Regions from separate parts of the Paenibacillus sp. GCM10028914 genome, predicted to be linked through region 1. Evidence: riboswitches for the same ligand, from Rfam matches in the RefSeq annotation. Region 1 holds a riboswitch; the other holds the start of a gene.
What was found. Region 1 has a riboswitch for FMN ahead of ribD (bifunctional diaminohydroxyphosphoribosylaminopyrimidine deaminase/5-amino-6-(5-phosphoribosylamino)uracil reductase RibD). Riboswitches for the same ligand answer to the same signal wherever they lie in the genome.
Positions count from the first base shown of each region.

Region 2: it holds a riboswitch for FMN, as region 1 does, so the genes downstream of both, ACFQV5_RS03180 (DMT family transporter) here and ribD (bifunctional diaminohydroxyphosphoribosylaminopyrimidine deaminase/5-amino-6-(5-phosphoribosylamino)uracil reductase RibD) in region 1, are expected to answer to the same signal.

Region 1 covers NZ_JBHTFO010000018.1:716,854-724,066, forward strand. Annotated here, with positions in the region: gene ACFQV5_RS23910 (stage V sporulation protein AA) at 109-774, shown strand; gene ACFQV5_RS23915 (stage V sporulation protein AB) at 783-1,196, shown strand; gene ACFQV5_RS23920 (spore germination protein) at 1,224-2,861, shown strand; gene lysA (diaminopimelate decarboxylase) at 2,978-4,312, shown strand; gene ACFQV5_RS23930 (peptidylprolyl isomerase) at 4,466-4,900, shown strand; FMN riboswitch at 5,066-5,251, shown strand; gene ribD (bifunctional diaminohydroxyphosphoribosylaminopyrimidine deaminase/5-amino-6-(5-phosphoribosylamino)uracil reductase RibD) at 5,567-6,661, shown strand; gene ribE (riboflavin synthase) at 6,721-7,213, shown strand, end outside.
Region 2 covers NZ_JBHTFO010000004.1:116,456-123,668, reverse strand. Annotated here, with positions in the region: gene ACFQV5_RS03200 (FAD-dependent oxidoreductase) at 1-397, opposite strand, end outside; gene ACFQV5_RS03195 (YobA family protein) at 627-1,181, shown strand; gene ACFQV5_RS03190 (hypothetical protein) at 1,297-1,584, shown strand; gene ACFQV5_RS03185 (GGDEF domain-containing protein) at 1,724-2,920, opposite strand; gene ACFQV5_RS03180 (DMT family transporter) at 3,108-4,085, opposite strand; FMN riboswitch at 4,214-4,371, opposite strand; gene ACFQV5_RS03175 (alpha-L-fucosidase) at 4,680-6,095, opposite strand; gene ACFQV5_RS03170 (ABC transporter substrate-binding protein) at 6,133-7,213, opposite strand, start outside.

The DNA of each region.
Region 1 (7,213 bases):
AACGGTCTTTTTTGCTTTCGGCTGCCTGCATATGGAAAGGTAAATAAGAGTAAGATGAGCTTTTATTTCCCATACTAACGGTAATTTAGCAGTAAAGGAGTGTTCCGGATGAAGGTTAGTCCCACTCCGACGGTATATCTGCAGCTAAGGAGTCGTATTCGACTGCCTATAGATCAGACCGTCAAACTCGGAGATGTTGCTTTTATTATTTGCGATCCTGAATGGGAGAAACCGCTTCGAAGTCTAGCCCTTGCTCACCCTAAGGATCGGGATGGGAACCGGCTTTTAATGGATTTGATTCAGATCATTCCAAAAATCCGGGAGATGATTCCAAATGTCCAAATTGAGCCAATGGGAAATCACCATACTTTAGTGGAACTAGTTGGCCCTTCGGTTAAGCCCTCCTGGTTCTGGTTTCCGCTCGTTTGGCTGCTTTTGTTCTTTGGTTCTGCCTTAACCATCATGAACTTTCATGCAGATGTCAATATGCTCGAGGTGCATATCCGAATTGTAGAGATGGTAACGGGACATAGAGATGAGAATCCTTATCTGTTTCAGATTGCTTATTCACTTGGGATTGGTTTTGGTATGACTGTGTTTTTCAACCATATTTTCAAAAAGAAATGGAATGAAGAGCCCACACCGCTAGAAGTGGAAATGTACTTGTATCAGGAAAACCTTGATCAATTTGTTGTGGCCGAGGAATACAGGAAAATGAAGACATTCGAGAATTCTGCCGAAGCGGAGAATATGAATAGCAGAGGAAAACTATGATCCTGATTATGCAACAATTGCTCTCCATCCTTTTTGGAGTTGCAGGTGGTATAGCCGTAGGGGGCGGGGTCATAGCGCTTATCATTGTACTCGATATTGTACCGAGACTTTCTCAATTGACTTGGACCTATGACAAAGTTCATTGGTATGAAGGAGCTTTAATTACGGGATCCTTGATAGGGACAGTCGCAGATTTCTGGAAGTGGAAAGTATCTTTAGGTCCAGTAGTTAGTACGATCATTGGATTGTTCTGTGGTGTATTTATCGGTATGCTCGCCGCGGCACTCACAGAGGTGTTGAATGTCCTTCCGATTCTATCCAAACGATTGAAGCTGACCCGTTATCTCTTTGGTTTGCTCATGGCAATGGTTGCCGGAAAAGTCGCAGGTTCTTTGTTTGAGTGGTTTATTTATAGGCAGTAACCAAAAGGGGAACAGGAGGTAATATGCATGGATGATAATACGGGATTTGCAGGCAATAAAGAAGAAGATGTTCCAGTGATTCCCCCATCAGAAATGAAAAAGTTGGAAGAGGATGCCTTGATCAAGAAGAGGAATAGCGAAACTTCTGATAGTACCTATGAGTCTGTTTTGTATTGGCAAGGATCAGATGAAATCCCCGAGCGGATGAAGGATCTGAAAGTTATATTAGGCGAGGTCATGGGTCTTGGAGTTTCCTTTGATATTGTTTTTAGAGAGATGACAATAGGAGGAAAAGAGACCGGGCTTTTATTTATGAACGGTTATATTAACTCTGCAGTGGGGACTGAAATTTTAAAGCGGCTTACTTACTTAACACCTGAAGATATCGGTACACATGCTTATTCCAACATTAAGAATAAGTACATTCCATATGTTCAGGTGGAGTCAACAAATAAACTTAGTGAAGCGATAAGTAAGGTAATGACAGGAATGAGTGCTTTCTTTATTGAAGGAGAGCAGTCGGTCATTTTGCTCGATACGAGAATATATCCTTCAAGGAATCCAGACGAACCAGACACTGAAAAGGTCGTACGAGGCTCGCGAGACGGATTTACTGAAACCTTGCTTACCAATATTAATCTAATCCGTCGGCGTGTGCGTGATCCTGGGCTACATAGTGAAATCATGCAGGTAGGACGACGTACACAAACGGATGTATCAATTTTGTTTATAGATGATATTGCCGACAGAGAACAGGTCGAGGCTATAAGACACAAAATTCAGGAGCTAGATCTGGAAGGCATACCTTTAGCAGATAAGCAACTTGAAGAGGCGATTGTAAATAAAGGTTGGCACCCTTACCCGCTCGTAAGATATTCGGAACGTCCGGATGTGGTCGCCTCCCACTTACTGGAAGGCAGAATTGTCGTGATGGTAGACACCTCACCAAGCGTTATGATTATGCCGTCAACGTTCTTTGATCTATGTCAGCATGCGGAAGAAAACAGGCAGACACCATTTATGGGAACCTATCTGCGCTGGATTCGTTTCGGAGGAATATTCGCCTCAATGTTTCTCTTGCCGCTCTGGATGCTGCTTGTCATTCATCCAGAATTGAAGCCGCCGCATCTTGATATTATAGGGCCGCAGGAAAACGCAAAAATTCCAATTATCGCCCAATTTCTGATCGTAGAATTTGGTGTCGATCTCATGCGTCTAGCCGCTGTGCATACACCGACGCCTTTGGCTTCCGCAATGGGTTTGATTGCAGCAATCATGATCGGCGACATCGCCGTGAAGACAGGCTTGTTTGTTAACGAAGTGGTGCTCTATATGGCGGTTGCAGCAATTGGTATGTTTGCGACACCGAGTTATGAACTAGGTCTGGCCAATCGGGTTGTACGACTAGCCCTATTAATAGCCGTGGCATTGTTTGGCGTCAAAGGGCTTGTTGTTGGAACCACGCTACTCATCTTGCTTCTGACAACACACCGGTCCTATAACTCGTCTTATATGTGGCCATTTATACCATTTAGTGCAAAGGCGATGGCTGAGGTGCTTTTCCGAAAGCCGATTCTCTATTCCAGAAAGCGTCCAGCTTTAAACAAGACACGGGATAGTACTAAGATGGGGCCAGAAATGGATCCCAAACGGAAGCGCGAGTAATTATAACACAAAGGTTATGTTGAAAAATCCATTTAATTACGTATCGTTGTCTGCTATACTGTGAACAATTATTCGATTATCACATTTTGTAAATATCGATCGGAGGAATTGTGAGCATGTTTTTACACGGTACTAGCAGAATCAACGAACTTGGACATCTTGAAATTGGTGGGTGCGATACAGCTGAGCTAAAAGCACAGTATGGAACCCCTCTTTATATTGTAGACGAGCAGTCGGTTAGAACACGTTGCAGAGAATACATCGAAGCTTTCAAGACTTCCGGATTAAAATATCAGGTTGCATACGCTAGCAAAGCATTTTGCGTAATGGCAATGTGCCGTCTTGCAGAAGAAGAGGGAATGTCACTTGATGTCGTATCAGATGGTGAGCTCTATACGGCACTTCAGGCAGGATTTCCAGCAGAACGGATTCATTTTCATGGTAACAATAAGACACTTGACGAAATTGAGATGGCATTGAATGCAAATATCGGCTGTTTCGTCGTAGATAACGAGGTAGAGTTACATTTGCTACAGGCGGTTGCAGCTGAGAAGAATCGTCACGTGAAGATATTGCTTCGTGTAACTCCTGGCGTTGAAGCACATACTCATGAATACATTTCAACCGGTCAAACAGACTCCAAATTTGGGTTCGATATCGGTAATGGATCGGCATTTGAAGCGGTAAAGCTTGCATCTGCCCAACCAAATCTTGAGCTTCTGGGACTGCACTCTCATATCGGGTCACAAATTTTTGAAGTTGAAGGATTCCAGATGGCTGTTCAGCGTGTAGCTGAATTTGCGCGTTCCGTTAAAGAAGAACTGGATGTAACTTTCACGGTTGTAAACCTTGGCGGCGGATTTGGTATTCGTTATGTGGAAGGTGACACTCCGCTTCAGGTATCGCAGTATGTTAAGGCAATTACCGATTCGGTTAAAGTACATTTCGAAGGGATCGGTCCTGAACTTCCTGAGATTTGGGTAGAACCCGGCCGCAGTATTGTAGGAGATGCGGGAACAACACTCTACACGGTAGGTACAAGTAAAGATATCCCTGGCGTACGTAAGTACGTTGCAGTGGACGGCGGGATGACAGATAATCCACGTCCGGCGTTGTACGAATCACAGTATGAGGCGATTTTGGCTAATCGTGCGAATGAGCAGAATGAAGAGAAGGTCTCGATTGCTGGTAAATGCTGTGAGAGTGGAGATATGCTCATATGGGATGTAGAGTTGCCGAAGGTTCAATCCGGTGATTTGCTTGCGGTTGCTTGTACAGGTGCTTACAATTATTCCATGGCTAGTAACTACAACCGGATCCGTAAACCGGCAGTAGTGTTTGTTAAAGACGGAGTTAGTGATTTGGTCGTTCGTCGCGAGAGCTTGGAGGATATTGTTAGGCATGATGTTGTTCCAGAACGTATCCAAAACAAACAGACTGTATTAAGCTAATTTTAAAGTTTGAACTTATTTATAAAGGATCACTCCTAAACAGTGTATAGAGGAGTGATCCTTTTGTGTGAACTTCGTTTGCAACAGATGTTGTAAATAAGATACAATGAGTACGTCATTTAATAGAACATCAATTTAAGGAAGTGAAGAGAAATGAAAAAAGGTACAATCGAGTTAGAAAACGGCGGAGTAGTAGAAATTCAATTTTTGCCTGAAGAAGCACCGAATACGGTAGCCAACTTTGAAAAATTGGCTAACAGCGGTTTTTATAACGGACTAAGCTTTCACCGTGTAATTCCAGGCTTCGTAGCTCAAGGTGGATGCCCTACTGGTAACGGTACAGGCGGTCCTGGCTACACAATTAAATGTGAGACTGCAACGAACACCACTAAGCATGATGTTGGTGTATTGTCTATGGCGCATGCAGGCCCTAACACAGGCGGTAGCCAGTTCTTTATCTGTTACGGCCCACAACCTCACCTGGATGGCGTTCATACCGTGTTTGGTAAAGTGATTAGCGGTATGGAGCATGTGAACAATGTAAGACCTGGTGATAAAATGAAAGAGGTTAAAGTATTCGAAGCTTAATACTTTAATATTGGACAACCTTCCTTTATAGGGAGGTTGTTTCTTTTTGTAAGTTCTTTTGATGTATTGAGCCATTCACAAATAGACATAAATTTCTATAAATTAATACCTTGTGTTTTGTATTTTGTTTTGTTACGATTTTATTAACTAAATAAAGTTTCAATTTATATCCTTCGGGGCAGGGTGAAATTCCCTACCGGCGGTGATGGACGTGATAACTTAGCTCATGAGCATGTTATTGCGGACTTAGTCCGTGACCCGGATATACGTAGGTGAGTATGCTGAAGTATATGCGGTGGACCTGGTGCAAATCCGGGACCGACAGTATAGTCTGGATGGGAGAAGGATAAGAGGCGTACCTTGTTTTTTAAAAGGTAGGTCTGCCAGAAATGACATTTTTGATATGTGCAGGTTTTCACAAAGTATTCACAGCTGATTTGCTTAGCTTTTTTTTGTGCTACAGTTTATTTGTGTTACTTTGGTTGCATCTGTCATATCTTGTTTATTTCTGCTTGTCTATTATAACTCCCGTATACTCAAAGCCCTGTTTGGATTTCATGATCCATACAGGGCTTTTTTTGTGCAATACGGAACAGTTCCGATTGGAATCAATTCCGACTTCAATGATCAATTGCGTGAAGAGGGAGGGGAGTATGGTTGAGAGATATGATGAATGATGAATTTTATATGTCACTTGCATTAGAAATGGCAGAACGGGCTCAAGGTCAGACTGGCATAAATCCGGTAGTCGGTTGTGTCATTGTAAAGGATGGCATGCTTGCTGGAATAGGTACACATCTTGAAAGAGGAACACCGCATGCTGAGATTCATGCCCTTCAAATGGCTGGAGATAAAGCGGCTGGCAGTACGGTTTACGTTACACTCGAACCATGTAGTCATTATGGCAGGACGCCACCTTGTAGTGAGAGGTTAATTGCAGAGAGGGTAAAACGAGTTGTAATTGCTGCTGAAGATCCCAATCCGCTTGTAGCTGGCAAAGGGATTGAAATGCTACGTGCTGCTGGGATTCAGGTTGACATCGGAATTCTAAAAGATCGTGCACTTAAACTAAATGCATCTTTCATAAAGTTTATTTCGACCGGAAGGCCATTTGTCACACTGAAGACAGCAAGCACATTGGATGGCAAAATTGCTACGAAAACGGGTGATAGCAAATGGATATCCAATGAAGTCGCAAGGGAGAGAGTCCATACACTTCGGCATCGCCATCAGGCTATTATGGTCGGGGTATCTACAGTCATAAAGGATGATCCGCTGCTGACGACTCGTCTACCCGTAGATGGGCTGAATCCGATCCGGATTGTAGTGGACTCCAGACTCAATATTCCTTTGAAAAGTAAAATGTTAACGGACAGGAATGCAAGGACGATTATTTTGACAACAAAGAATGGGGATGCGGGGAGAAGAGAGGCGCTTCAGAAAATGGGGATCGAGGTCTTGAGCTGTGGGGATGGTCCGCGAGTAGATTTAAGTCTTGCAATGACTTTATTAGGTCAGATGGAGATTGGCTCTATACTTCTTGAGGGTGGAGGCACCTTGAATGGCTCCATGCTTGAAGAACAGCTTGTGGATCAGATTGTTCTTTTTATGGCCCCCAAAATCGTAGGTGGCTTGGGAGCTCCATCGAGCTTTGCATTTAACGGTGCCGCACATATGAGTGAAGCCATTACTTTAAGGGACCTTGAGATTGAACAGCTGAATGATAATTTGTGTATTCGAGGTATCCCCGTGTGGCCGTAACGGATTCATAGATTATTTTTTCGATAAGAAATGGAATCGAGCTGGAAAGGAGGGATCCTGTGTTTACAGGATTGGTAGAAGAAATCGGTGAACTTCACCGAATTGGTCGGAAAGGTGAAGCGATGGTACTAAGCATATCGGCTTCACGAATAATGAATGATTTAAAGCTTGGAGATAGTGTAGCCGTTAACGGTGTATGTTTAACCGCGACCACAATTAATACAAGTCAATTTACCGTTGATGTTATGCCTGAGACTTACCGTAGGACCAATCTTAAGGAGCTTCAGGCAGGTAGCAAAGTGAATTTGGAACGAGCGATGGCAGCCGGAGCAAGATTCGGCGGGCATATTGTTCAGGGCCATGTTGACGGAACAGGTTACATTCGGAGTATTAAAGAGGATCAAAATGCAGTCGTGTATGAAATTACGCCTTCGAATGCAGAACTTTTTAAATACATTATTCCTAAAGGCTCGATTACTCTAGATGGGGTTAGCCTGACCGTTGTAAATGTAAATGAGTCTTCCTTTACGGTGTCCATTATCCCTCATACAC
Region 2 (7,213 bases), on a different contig from region 1:
GGCCATTCTCTGTCTTCACGCCTGCCAGCATCGTGTGATATAAAATCTCTCCACCGCTTTCGGTTACCATGAGCTCAAGCTCATGTTTCATCGCTTCCGCATCAAACGGTGTTACTGAATATGTAAAACCGACGGTGTCAAAAATATGTCCCGGCGATTTCCCCAATTTCTTTAACCGTTCAATGAGTTGATCTGTAAATCCCTGAATCGCAAGCTTCTCACCGGCGTGAAAGGTCATCATCGGACCCACACCGTTTGCGGTAAGTGTCCCTCCCAAAAATCCGTGAGATTCTACTATTAGTGTTCTTGCTCCAGAACTTGCTGCCGCCACGGCAGCCATCGCTCCGGAAATACCTCCACCCATTACGATAACGTCATACTTCGGCATACCCTCCATCTGCGTCTTCACTCCTCTGGGTCATCATATTTTTGTGATTTCTTATCCTTAGATTACCAAAGCAAAATAACAATGTAAATGCTTTCAGGAAAATATTTTTCTAAATATCCGAAAATACCGAAAATGATTTACCATTAACTAAACGTCCTAAATTTTAGGAAATAGCAACATTATGAAATAAGAAAACGTCTTAAATTATAAGTTCATTTCATTGTGAGGGAGGTCTAACATGCGATCTGTATTACTTACTGTACTCAGTTTATTCATCAGCTTATCTCTATTTGGATGCAGTTCCAGCACCTCTAATTCGGGATCAGGGACGGACGTTAAAGACGTTAACGAGCATAGTAATAAGGATTCAGCGCCAGGAATGGAAGGTTATGTCGTAGATCAACAGGATGGAGAAATCCTCGTGGTTGACAGTGTTCCGAAGAATTACAGTGCTTCAGGCGGAAAACCTGAATTCTATAACGCGATCTGGTTCTCCTATGGTCAGAAGAACGTTGCTGTTGGTCAGAAGGTTCAAGTCTGGTTTAATTTAGTTAAGCAGTCATATCCGGGTCAATCGACCGCAGAAAAATTACGTGTTGTACCTGCTCCAAAACCAGATCAGGCCAATATAGATGAGGCGGAAGCGATACGCCAAGCTTTAGCAGAACCTGCAGAAGATAACCCTGCTGTTCCTGTCATTAAAGCTGTAAAGTATGATGAAGCGTCGGATAAATGGATGGTTAGTATTAAACGAGGAGATGAAGTTACGGATATTCAGATCGATGATAAATAAAGTACCTAGGTTGTCATCGTAATGCACTCCATTCATCCTATGATTCAAAATTAAATTTAGGCCATGCAATAAAGAGAGAAACCACTAAATTTATTCTAGAAGATAGGAGATAGCGATGAAGCGATTCATAGGCTTTATAATTCTGGCTTCCATCATCCTAAGTGGATGTACTTCAGAGAAAGAATTTACCCGGGAGACAGCGGAAGCTGATATGCTGGAGCTCATCCCGCCATGCGGCAATAGTCTTCAGTCGTTCAATACAATCACAGAAACTGAGCAGACTGAATCGGGCTACATCTTTAAGGTCATACAAAACTGTGAACCAGTGAATGGAGAAGGACCAAAGATGGAGACGATCTATCGATATGAAGTCACGCCTGATGATATCATACTGATTGAATAACGATGTAAATAAAAAAGGGGCAGCACTAGGTTAATTAGCCTGGATCTGCCCCTTTGCCTGTCCAATATGTTACGAGGTTAAATCTTGATCAACTATTCTCATCTTGCGGACAGGAAATCCGCTTGTCACCGAGCGGATTCTATACCACCTTCACACTTCCCGGTAACTGCTCTGCAGGATCAATATCCACCTTACAGCGGGATACCCGATTCCGTCCCTCCTGCTTCGCTTTATACAAAGCTCCATCACTTAGCTTGTAGAGCTTATCTAGTGGCAATAGTTGTTCTGCCGTCACGGTTACAACACCAATACTAAGCGTATACGAGATAGGCAACTTGCCATAACTCTGCTCCACCGTACGGCGAATGGACTCAGCCATCTCCCCCGACTGTCTCTCATCTGCTCCAGGGAGTAACACTGCGAACTCATCTCCCCCATACCTTCCTAGCAGATCGCTATCTTGAAGCACGCTCTTCACCTTACAAGCATATTCTCGCAGCACCATATCTCCTGTATCATGACCATAGGTGTCGTTAATCATCTTGAATTGATCGATGTCCATAAGTAAGAAGGAAACGGGATAACCTTGTTTTTGACAGTCCTCTATCGACTTCTTAGCCTCTAGAATAAACTTCCGACGATTCCAGATCCCCGTCAGATCATCGTAGCTTGCAAGCTTATGGAGCTCCCGATCACTCTTCTCTTTAGACAACAGAACAAAGCCTGTATTGCCCACAAACATCAGCAGGAATAGCGACAAAAAGGACATGGCCTGATAAATACTAGGCTCAAAAAAGGTTACCGTTACAAGTGGTGAGATCATCGCGCGAATCATTGCGCCTACAGCGATCAGACAGTACATCCATCCTATTACTCGCATCAACATGGAGCCGTTCTTTCTAATCAACATACGAATAACAGGTAATACAAGCATCAGTCCCATCCCGCAAGAACCCAATACAATTCTGTTCGTTTCGGTGTTCGCTACCATAATGATGAGATGGAATAACAGAATACAAAGAGACGTTAATACAATATACAGTCGCAGCGTTTTACGATGAAAAGCATCCATTGCCCTTAACAGAGCGATTGCTTCAAGTGCAGCCCCCATAAATAAAGCTGTATTTGCCATAGAAACCGTGAATATATCGGGGATTCCTCCCCGAAACATAGCCAGTCCCCAGCCGAATGCCTGCATCCATTTTGCTCCGTAAAATGCATTAACCGCACGATCCTTGTTCTGTCCATGCCGATATGCCGTAATCAGAATAATCGTGAATAGATGCCCTACAACCAAAAATACAAAAGCCGTTTGCATATCCAGATCGAAATTCATTTTTTATTCTCACCATCTTAAGATTCTTTATTTCGACTTATTTCGACCTAAATCAGGAAAATCCTCTTTTTTACAGAAATATCTAAATATTTGGTTGAATCATACAAAAAAAAGTTGCCAAGTTTCCTTGGCAACCACTTAAAAAATTTTATATTTTAACGATCCACTGATAAGCTTTTTACTTACTTCACTCGCCAGCTTTGGCTACAGAATCTGACTGTCTGGAGATAATAAACAAGACGATCCATATCATCAGAAACCCGAGAATTTGTTCAGCGGTTACGATTTCTTTAAACACAACCCAGTTAATCAACACCCCAGCTGTCGGAAAGCTTAGTTCCGCAAGCGTAGCTACAGAAGCTTTGGTCGTAGTAAGACCTTTATAATAAACCAGCAGACTGAGTAGACCCGGCAAAAGCGCCTGTCCGATCAGATTCAGGGATACCCCGGCAAATGCAGCAGTTCCGAACTCAGGCAAATTCCATCCGGCGCCTTCATTCAAAGTAATTAACGCAAGCAGCGGAAGGGCCAATACAAAGCGCAGTGAGGTAACCGTCTCTACCTTCATTTGACCAACCATCAAGCGCCCCATAACCGTAGATCCGCCCCATAGAGCAGCCGCTCCGAGAGATAATAGACTTCCTACCTGAATAAAATCACTCCAGTGTCCAATCGGAAATGTCATACCGAATGTAAGCAGGTACGTTCCCGCTAAAGCAATAACCATAAGAATACCGAAGTGACGCGGGAGCTTTTCTTTAAGCAATAAGGCTGCCAGAATAATTGCGAACAGGGGCTGAAGCTTTTGCAGAAGCAGTACAGCATTCAGATTCCCGCTTGAGAGACCCATCGTGAACAATATGGTTGCAATTGCAGAGCCACCCCAAGATATAAAGAGTAACGCTCCAACCTGTTTCCAGCCAACCCTCTTCAATTCTTGACGATTTCTCCATAGTACCGGAATCGCCACGAGCGCGATAATCACGTGCTCAAGAAGTACGATTTGGGATGATGTCATATTTTTCAGAAGCATGACCCGGAATAGAGGATCTACCCCCCAGAGGGCCGCCCCCAATACAACTAACCAAAAACCATATTTCGGATTACTGTTTTCCTTAGCCGTACGTTTTGACTGTACTTTCATACCTGTGTTGATGTTTTCCATGTTGCTGTCTCCTGTCCTTGAATACGGAGTCTTACCAGCAGAAAGCCCCCGTAATCGACAGTGTCGACTAATACGGGGGCTGACCAAATAAGCCTACTGTAGAAGTAAAATTCCACAGCAAACCTATGTTTGATCTTCTCCCATCCGGACTTTACCGTCGGCCTTGGAATTACACCAAGTCAGTCACTGCCTTAAATTTCACAGCAGCGAGTCGCGGGCTGAAGCTCATTCATACGAATGAACCATCACCGCCGGTCAGGAATTTCACCTTACCCCGAAGATCCATATTCATTTATTTTAGATTTTTATTTCGTAATGCATTGAATAACCTGAACTTATAATACTAAAAATTAATATAATACGCTGATAAAAAAATCACAATTAAATTATAACACGAATAGTTTCATGTAAATACAACATACTTACAGAAAATCATGTTAATTTTCGAAAACTAACCCTACTGAGAATTATATAGCAAATATAGTTTAGTTTCCACCCCTAATTTTTTATTATGAAATTTCCCACATAAATAAGGGGGTCCCGTAAGATCCTAGATCTGTTGGGACTCCCCTCTGTACTTCTTAACTGTTATAACTAACCACGATAAACTCCAAAGTTTGAAATTGTCGGACACCATCTGGATTCGGTAATCTTAAGGCGAATATATCGTGAAGTCACATTGTCGAACCGGCATATACGCTTGTAGCCAACAACCGTTCCGCTCCAGAGCGGCTTCCATTCACCATCCTGCTGAACTTCCAGCTCAAACTTCTCGATCCGCTGGCTATATCGGTTCTCCTGCAGGACAATATGGTTAAACTCTTTCTCTTCCTGGAGATCAACTTCAATTGTTGCCTGCTCCGTCCCCTCTTCAGGGCACCAGTAGGTATCAGGATTCCCATCCAAGATGAGGTTAGCATCATGCCCACTCATAGACTCTGATGCCTGAGCGGAAGCTCCCTCGGCCAGATTCGTTCTGAACGTGTTCCGAATTGCTTCACCCAGTTCACGCAGACGAGCTCGGTCATTCTCATGAATAAGGCCGCGCTTATCCGGCGGTAAGTTCAGCAGAAAGGTTGCATTTCCGCCGACGGAACCGTAATACACTTGAAGCAGCTCTTCCAGTGATTTAACCTTGTCATCTTCCGAAGCATGATAGAACCAGCCTGGGCGAATCGATGTATTGACTTCCGCAGGATACCAGACCAGATCTCGTTCCTTGCTAATAATCTCACGGCTTCCAAGGTCACGGTCGGTTGAGTCGTAACGCTTAGCGAATTCGCCGTCATCCACCTGCTGGGATTTCTCCTGAATTTGCTCATTTGAGCGAAGGGAAACGGGTACAACACTCCATTCCGATTCCCGGCAAACACCTGCTTCGTTCCCACACCAACGGATATCCGGTCCACACACATTAATAACCGCATTCGGTTGCAGTTCCCGAATCAGATCATAGTACGCGTCCCAATCATACTCTTGTCGCTTGCCATTCGGACCCTCGCCGCAAGCACCATCGAACCATACACAAAATATATCTCCGTAATTCGTTAGCAACTCTCTTAATTGATTCAGAAAGTATGCATTGTACTTCGGGGAATCCCCGTAAGTCTGCTCATGACGATCCCATGGGGACAAATATACACCGAATTTAATTCCGCCTTTGCGGCAGGCATCAGCTACTTCTTTCACGATGTCCCCTTGACCATCTTTCCAAGGGCTGCTCTTCACCGAATGATCCGTGTACTGACTCGGCCATAAGCAAAATCCATCGTGATGTTTACAAGTAAGGATCAGTCCCTTCATGCCCGCGTCACGGCATGCTTCTACCCACTGGTCAGCATCAAATTCTACAGGATTAAAGATAGCCGGGTCTTCATCGCCATGGCCCCATTCTTTATCCGTGTACGTATTGATCGTAAAGTGAATAAAAGAGTAAAACTCCATTTCCTGCACAGCTACCTGTCGTTCTGAAGGCTTCACCTTGGCAGCGTACTTAATCAGATCGTCCATCTCGTTTCCTCCGTAGCTCTAAGTTTGAAGAACATGGTTATTCTTTAGCCAGTGCTTTCTGGTAAGCCGCAAGATAAGCATCCAACTGCATCCCTTTGAATCCATTTACATAGTTCTCCCAATCCTTCTCAATATCCTTGTTACCCGTTACAAATTGTGCGAGATTCGAGTCCACATAATCCGTTATTGTCTTCGACATTTGTGTAACGATTAACGCATCCGCTGGATCGATAAATACATCGGTAGGATATACGATTTCCGGTTTCGCAAATGGCTCATACTTTTTCGCAGCTAGCCACAAACGGTAATCAATCGCACCTTTACCAAGTGGATCTGCCGGAGCTGCGAACGATTCACGGATCGAGTTAAGCATCTGCATTGTCCCTAATTGCCACCACGTATTTGCCAGTTGTGTTTGTCCACTAGACGACTGATCTTTCGTAACGACATCATACTTCGCAGGATCACCATTATAGTCGAGCTGACCGCTGTCTGCTTTTTTATAACCTTCTCCTTCAAAGCCCCATGTTGTATGAACCGTTCCTTCTTCGGAGAAGAGGTAATCTGCCAGACGAATTGCTGCAATCTGTTCTTCCTTCGTTGCTTTATTCGTAATTACAAACTGTCCTGCACCAGCACCTACGGTATATCCTGCTAATTGAACACCTTCTGGTCCCTTAAGTGGTGGAACAACATCGTAAGCTTTATGACGTGTGTTGTTATCATCATTAACTTCAAACACGCCTCCAATATTCGCAGTACCTACGCTACCTACAACCACATCAGGCTTGTTGGCCAGTTGTTTAACAGCATCAACGTTTTGTGTAAATGCAGCTTTATCCATTAACCCTTCCTGGAATAGCTTATGTAAATACTTCACGCCTTCTTTCCATTCTGGCTGTGTAGGAGCGAAGATTACCTGTCCATCTTTAATCATTAAACCGGTTCCATCATTATAAATAAAAGCGTTCATTAGGAAGGTCTCTACACCGCCACCCCAGTCATTATTGGAGGTCGTGAATGGAATCTCATCTGCCTTGCCATTACCATTCGGGTCTTTCTCCTTAAAAGCCTTCATAACTTGATAAAATTCTTCCGTTGTTGTCGGCATATCCAAG